Linked DNA regions of Bryobacter aggregatus MPL3. The main gene of each other region encodes a partner of the protein of the gene in region 2 in a complex. Links are inferred from orthologs where the notes say so. Each region holds a gene or a part of one and is shown on either strand. Other genes may lie near its edges.

Region 1 (3,283 bases), 3.3 Mb from region 2 along the record:
TGTTCGACAGTCTTGCGCAAACAGGTCATGAAGCGATGCATCAGCCAGGAGCTGAGGCTGTGCTTGCGGATTTCGCGCGAGGCCTCGACAATCGTGCGAGCCAGCAGGAAGCGAAGCTTGCGGTGCTCCTTCGGCTTCATCCCGCGCGAGATCGAGCTGAGCTTCTGGCGCGTCTGCTGCGCGCGGCGGGCAAGACGCCCGACTTCGGCGATGCTGAGCAGAAAGGCTTCCTGTTCGGGCCGCGCCGTGTCCTCTTCGATCTCTTCGATCTCCTCTTCGGTGATGTCGCCATCGATGCCCGCGCTGTCGCTCAGGCTCAATAGATCATAGATTGATACTTCGCCTTGCTCAAGTTCCTGCCCCAGCAGAATCATCTCACCGACTACAAGAGAGGAACGGGAGAGGGCCCGGAGTACAGTCTTTTGGCCCCGCTCGATTTTGCGGGCGAGCGCAATCTCACCTTCGCGAGTGAGAAGAGCCACAGTTCCCATTTCGCGTAAATACATGCGAACCGGATCATTGGTCTTGTCGACGACATCGAGAACTTCCTCCCCGTCCGGGACTTCAGGGGAAACCTCGTCACCCGACTCGGGATCGCGCTCCCCAAAGCCCTCCACGGGAGCAAGCGACTCCAACTCATCAATGCGACGGATCACTTGTTCAGCGACACCTTCGCTCATTTCATCGCCGGATCTGAAGTCCTCTTCCATAGCCCCCCAAACTCAATCCTGAAACGCACTTACTATTTGGCCCACTCTAGCAAAAATTTACGCCGGTAAGAATGGGGTGCGGGGCTAGCTCGGACTAATGCTTCTGCGCGCGCTCAAGGTTTCTTTCCAATTCCATCAAGCGCATTGCCTCAGGCATGTCGCCGCGTTGCTCGGCCTCACGCACCTGCATTCTCAGGTCTTTCCGATGCCGCTCCCGTTGGTCATAGCTAAGTTTCTCGAGACAAGCCCGTAACTGCGCTGCTGGGTCTCCATGCATTTTCTCGACATCTTCCGTATCGGTAGAAAACAGAGCGGCCAATAGGTTTGCATCCGCTTCGCTGAGCTTGGACTGTAAGACAGCGAAGTCCACGGCCCCATCGGCAGCCAGCATGTTGAGTGCCGTTTCGAGGATGTGATGACTCTCCAAGTTGGGAAAGCCTTCCATGCTGAGCAGGGTGTCACAGTATCCGGCCAGCGCTTCCGGATGATGCAGCAAGAGACGGATGAGCACCTTCTCGAGATCGGGCAAGTGACGCTGCGGCGCAATCTGCACTGCTTTTGCAGCATTGCGGTCGCCGGCTGCTTTTCGAAATTGATCAAGGACGACACCCGGCTCGACGCGCAGATGGACCGCCATGTCACCGACCACGGCGAGGCGCTCCAGTTTGTCCGGAAGTTTCTGGATAGCGGGCAGCAGGAAGCGGAAGGCTTCCATCCGGCCTTCGGCTTCGCGCATGTCAAAGCGGGACCGGGCGCGGTCGGCAAGCCAGTGGAAGTAACCAGGGCTCCGGTTCAGTTCGGCGAGATAAGCTTCTGCACCATGTGCCTTTACATACTCGTCAGGATCGAGACCACCGGGCAGAGAGCAGACGCGAATCTGCAGGCTCTCTTCCAGCAGGATCTGGATGCTACGCTCCGCCGCATTCGCACCGGCATTGTCCGGATCGAAGTTGATGATGACCCGGTCGGCATGACGCTTCATCGAACGCACTTGCAGGTTGGTAAGCGAGGTGCCGCAACTGGCGACCACTTCCCGCACTCCAGCGGAATGCACGCCGATGACATCCATGTACCCTTCGACAAGAATCATCCGGCCGGACTTGCGGGCGCCTTCTCTCGCATGGTGGAGGTTATAGAGGACATGGCTCTTGCGGTAGATCGGCGTCTCTGGTGAGTTCAAATACTTTGGTTGATCGTCGCCAAGAGTGCGCCCTCCGAAGGCAATGACTTTGCCGCTCTCATTCCAGATGGGGAACATGAGCCGGTTGCGAAAGCGGTCGAAGTAGCCGGGGCCATCGTTCCGTTTGAGGCAGAGGCCGGACTGCTCCATCAACTCCCCAGGGACACCCTGCTTCTCAAAGAGGCGGGTGAGGCCGCCAGAGGGATCACTGAAGCCCAGACCGAATTCTTCAGCCAGCTTCTGGCCGATGCCACGCTTGTTGAGATAGCCGCGGCCCGGTTCTCCCGCGCTCGCATAGAGGTTGTCGCGGAAATGCTTGGCAGCCACTTCGTGAAGATCCTGGATGCTGGCTTTCTTCCGGCTCTCCGGGTCGAAGTCTTCCCGCTGCTTGGGCATCTCGATGCCGTTCTTCTCGGCCAGCAGCTTGAGCGCTTCATAGAAGCCCATACCTTCAATTTCCATGACGAAACTGAAGACATCGCCCCCCTTGCCGCAGCCGAAGCATTTGTAGAACTGGCGGTCTGCATGCACATAGAAGCTGGGAGTCTTCTCGCGATGGAAGGGACAGAGTCCGCGGTAGCGGGCACTGCCGCCGATCTTTTGCAGACGAATGTAATCCCCAATCGTGCGGACAATGTCGACGGAACTCTTGAGTGTGTCCTTGAAGCCGAAATTACTCACAGCGCTTCTCCGAGAGATTGCCAGTAGCGAACGATTGCCTCGATGCCGCGCTCAATGTTGGGCAGATAAACCTTCTCATTCGGAGCATGCAGATTGTCATCGGGCAGACCAAAGCCGGTGAGGACGCTTGGAACACCCAGCGTCTCGGCAAAGAGACCGACGATTGGAATGGAACCTCCACTGCGAGTCAAGACCGTTTCGCGGCCGAAGACTTCCGTCATCGCAAGTGCCGCTTTTCTGACATAAGGATTGGCGGGATCGACCACGCTCGCCTTGGCGCTATGGAGGATTTTCAACTGGGTGCGGACACCGGGAAGCGCAGCCGCTTCGATGGCAGCGTTGAGCAGTTCACCCACCCGGACGGGGTCTTGACCGGGGGCAAGGCGGCAACTGAACTTGACCGTTGCCTCGCAAGGAATCACTGTTTTCGCACCGGGGCCGGTGAAGCCACCACGGATGCCGTGGATCTCAAAGGTGGGCCGGGCCCAGGAACGTTCGAGAACCCCGAAGCCGGGTTCCCCGGTCAGCGCATGGACACGTGCCTCCTCACGCTGAAAGGCGCCAGCATCGAAAGGAAGGCGAGCCCAGCTCGCCAGCTCTTCCGCGGTGGGAGCGGCCACATCGTCATAGAAGCCGGGGATCAGAATTCGTCCGTGAAGATCTTTCAGCGAAGAAACAATGCGTGCTGCCGCCTCGATGGCATTGGGAACAG
Region 2 (3,195 bases):
CACACAATACTACGGCTACGCCGCAGGCGGCGAAGACGCAACAAAACCCGAGGAGAGAACGTATATTGCCTCGATCTACGATCGATACTACGCTTCCATCCCGGGCATGAGCGCCCCTCTCAGCGAGGAGAACTTTCGCGTCTACGGCGCCTCGACAACGCCGACCCTGGTGCTGATCGATCGCGCCGGAATCGTCCGCCTCTACCATCCCGGCTCGATGTCCAAAGAGGAACTCAGCGCTCAGATCGAGCGACTGCGCTAGTCGTCACAAATCCGGAGGAAGATGTCCTTCTCCGTGAGAGGGAACATGCGTGGATACCACGCCGCCAGGAAGCCGGCGTCGGCAGACCGGTCATAGAGTGGATCGCAAACCACCGCGTTCACCGACCACTTGGCAAACTCATTGAGCGGGATATCCGACGGCCGGTTCAACACGACAAAGGCGTGATTCCACCCTCCACGAAAGACACCAAAGTATTCAATGGGAGTCACCTGCTTGCGCGCCAGAAACTTAAAGGCAACGGCAGACAGTTCGCTGCAGTTCCCCGTGTTGCTGTCCTTGGCCAGAGCTGCCATCTCGTGGATGTAACGAACCGGGTCAAAGGGGCCCTTATACTTCTCCGAACGCTCATTGCCCAGGCTCTGGGACTTCAAGCGAGCCGCAAACTTCTGAGGGATATTGAGCGGGTCTCGAATCCATCCTCCGGCGGTGTTTAAGCCTCGATAGCGAACGACTGATCTCACTTCCGAAAGGGCGCCTTTAGCCATCGCCCGGTACTCGTGTAGCTGCATTTCTCTCCTTCGTTTCTCTATTTAGAAACGCGCGGAAATCGCCGCTAGAGGATCGAAGGGCTACACATAATCATCGGAACCGCCACCACCGCCATCACCCATCCCCGGTTCATCGGCGAGATTGCCGAATTTTGTGAACTTGTGCATGAAGGCAAGATCGACTTTTCCGATCGGACCGTTACGTTGCTTGGAAATGATGAGCTCGGCGCGTCCCTTAATATCTTCGCGATCAGGTTTGTACACTTCCTCACGAAACAGGAAGCACACCATGTCGGCGTCCTGCTCGATCGAACCCGATTCGCGCAAATCGCTCAACTGCGGACGGTGGTCGCCGGGACGTGTTTCCGGCGCACGGCTCAACTGACTCAGAGCCAGAATCGGAACACGCAGTTCCTTACTGAGCAACTTCATGCCGCGCGAGATCGAGCTGACTTCCTGCGTACGGCTATCGTGCGAGCCGCGAGCCTGCATGAGTTGCAGGTAGTCGATGACGACAAGCCCAAGGCCACGCTCGGCCTGCACGCGGCGTAGCTTCGCGTGGATGTCCATCATGTTGATGCCCGGCGAATCGTCGAGATAAAGCGGAGCATCCATCAAATCCGTCGCCGCCACCGCAAGCTGACGCCGCTCATCATCGCCCAGAAAGCCGGTGCGGAAGCGATGCTGGTCCACGCGCGCCGCGGCGCAAACCATACGAGTGAGCAGGCTCTCTTTTGACATTTCGAGCGAGAACACCGCCACCGCCTTGTTCACCTTCGGCCCGCAGACATGCTGCGCAATGTTCAGCGCAAAGGCGGTCTTGCCCATGGCGGGGCGCGCGGCCAGAATGATCAGTTCGCCTTCACGAAAGCCGCCTGTCATCTCGTCCAGCTTCGTAAAGCCGGTCGAGACGCCCTTAATGCGATTGCTGGGATCGAGAAATTGATCGAGACCAATCTCGTCGATGATCTCGGTTGGCGTAGCCAGCGTGTTCTTGCCACGCGCCGCGCCGACATTGAGGAAGGACTCTTCGGCCTCGGCGAGAATGTGATTCGCCTCGTCGACGCCCAAGAAAGCCTTGTCCATCACGCTCTGCGCGGTGAAGATGATCTTGCGCAGCGTCGACTTCTCGCGGACGATTTTGACGTAGCCAAAGACGTTGAGCAGTTGCGGCAGCCCTTCGTCCAGGCTCATCAGGTAGCTCAGGCCGCCTGCGCCTTCCAGCTCCGAATGGCGCATCAGCTCGTTGGCCAGCGCAATGCGATCGATGTGCTCGCCGCGCTCGGCCAATTCGCTCATGCGCTGGAAGATGCGGCGGTGTGACTCGAGACTGAAGTCTTCTGCCGTCAGTTCGCCACCCACCAGCGGAAACTGAGCGGGGTCCACCAGGACGGCGCCGAGCGTCAAGCGCTCGGCCTCAAGATTTGCGGGTAGGCCTTTCTGGAAGGCGATGTCAGCTACATTCATCGCGTACAGCCATAGTTTGGCACTCCCCCGCGTGGAGAAGCTGTGGAAAACATGTGATGATCCTGTGATTACTGCAAGGAAATCTGATGGGTCTCGAGCGTGGCTCCCAGCGCCTGTTCGAGACGGGCAATCGCCTTATTGAAATCGAGCCTTGCCACCAAGCCGCGGCGTTGCGAATCGGCATATTCGTTCTGGCGCGTCAGCACTAAGAAGTTTGTGCTTTCACCTGTTTCAAACAGCCGCTGTTCGCTGTCCAGTTTCTCCTTGGCCGCGCTGGCGCTGGCTTCGGCTGCGACAATCCGCTGTTCCGCCGTTCGCAAGAACTGCAGCGAATTGCGAACCTCCGCCTCCACCTGCTGCTCGCTGCGCGTCCGTTGCAGAACCAGTGTGCGATCCGTCAGATTGGTCTGCACCAGATTCTCCTTGGCCGCACGATTGCGCAGGGTCCAGTCCACCTGAATCCCGGCTTGCCAACTTGTATAGTTGTTGCCAAACAGATTATTGAGCGTGGTGCCGTAGCCGCCGATGAAGCTGCCCGGCACACTACTTCCGATGGCTGCAGGCAGCGGCTCGAGTCCGGCAAGCTGCGAAAGCTTGTTGATTCTGTCCAACTGTGCGGCCCCGGACGAGGTGAACGGATTGGGTGCATTGTTCACCACACCGGCAAGACCCGTGCTGAGATACCCCCCCGTCAGATTCACCGCGGGCAGCAGTTGATTGCGGGCCAGATCCTTCTGGTACTCGTTCGACTCGAGACGCAGCCGCAGATTCTTCAGTTCCGGACGGCGCTGGATGGCGTCCCGCACAGCGGTCTTCAGATCATCCACCGCCGGAGGCGCGAGACTACGCGTTTCAATCGGGATGATCTCGTCATCCCAGATCGACTGATCGCGGCCACCAGCCAGCAGGCTCTTCAGATTGTTCTCGACCTCGGTGAGAAAGCCGATGCTGGCGTAA

What was found.
Region 1: the proteins of dnaB (region 2) and dnaG are in contact, whole or in part, in a crystal structure (PDB 2R6A), measured with the Geobacillus stearothermophilus proteins. The link is inferred for Bryobacter aggregatus MPL3 from one-to-one orthologs. Residues at the interface, in WP_033016901.1 of Geobacillus stearothermophilus: Ser13, Glu15, Ala16, Gln18, Glu91, Leu92, Asp94, Ala95, Val96, Pro97, Thr98, Ala99, Ala100, Asn101, Tyr104, Tyr105, Ile108; in WP_049624496.1 of Geobacillus stearothermophilus: Lys456, Leu457, Leu458, Pro459, Ala460, Asn463, Ala464, Leu467, Leu535, Leu536, Ile537, Ala538, Gln544, Glu545, Asp548, Tyr549, His552.

The regions. Positions count from the first base shown.
Region 1 is NZ_JNIF01000003.1:4,054,015-4,057,297, reverse strand. Bases 189-3,187 are described here. They hold dnaG (DNA primase), read right to left. Parts: upstream 2,572-3,187; coding sequence 805-2,571; downstream 189-804. Other genes in these bases: M017_RS0118755 (dipeptidase), read right to left, coding at 2,568-3,187; rpoD (RNA polymerase sigma factor RpoD), read right to left, coding at 189-710. In the rest of the region: more of rpoD, read right to left, coding at 1-188; more of M017_RS0118755, read right to left, coding at 3,188-3,283. UniProt on the Escherichia coli protein: RNA polymerase that catalyzes the synthesis of short RNA molecules used as primers for DNA polymerase during DNA replication.
Region 2 is NZ_JNIF01000003.1:787,987-791,181, forward strand. The notes cover bases 46-2,956. They hold dnaB (replicative DNA helicase), read right to left. Parts: upstream 2,239-2,956; coding sequence 853-2,238; downstream 46-852. Other genes in these bases: M017_RS27365 (TlpA family protein disulfide reductase), read left to right, coding at 46-262; M017_RS0104030 (hypothetical protein), read right to left, coding at 259-792; M017_RS0104040 (efflux RND transporter permease subunit), read right to left, coding at 2,307-2,956. Outside these bases: more of M017_RS27365, read left to right, coding at 1-45; more of M017_RS0104040, read right to left, coding at 2,957-3,195. UniProt on the Escherichia coli protein: The main replicative DNA helicase, it participates in initiation and elongation during chromosome replication. Travels ahead of the DNA replisome, separating dsDNA into templates for DNA synthesis.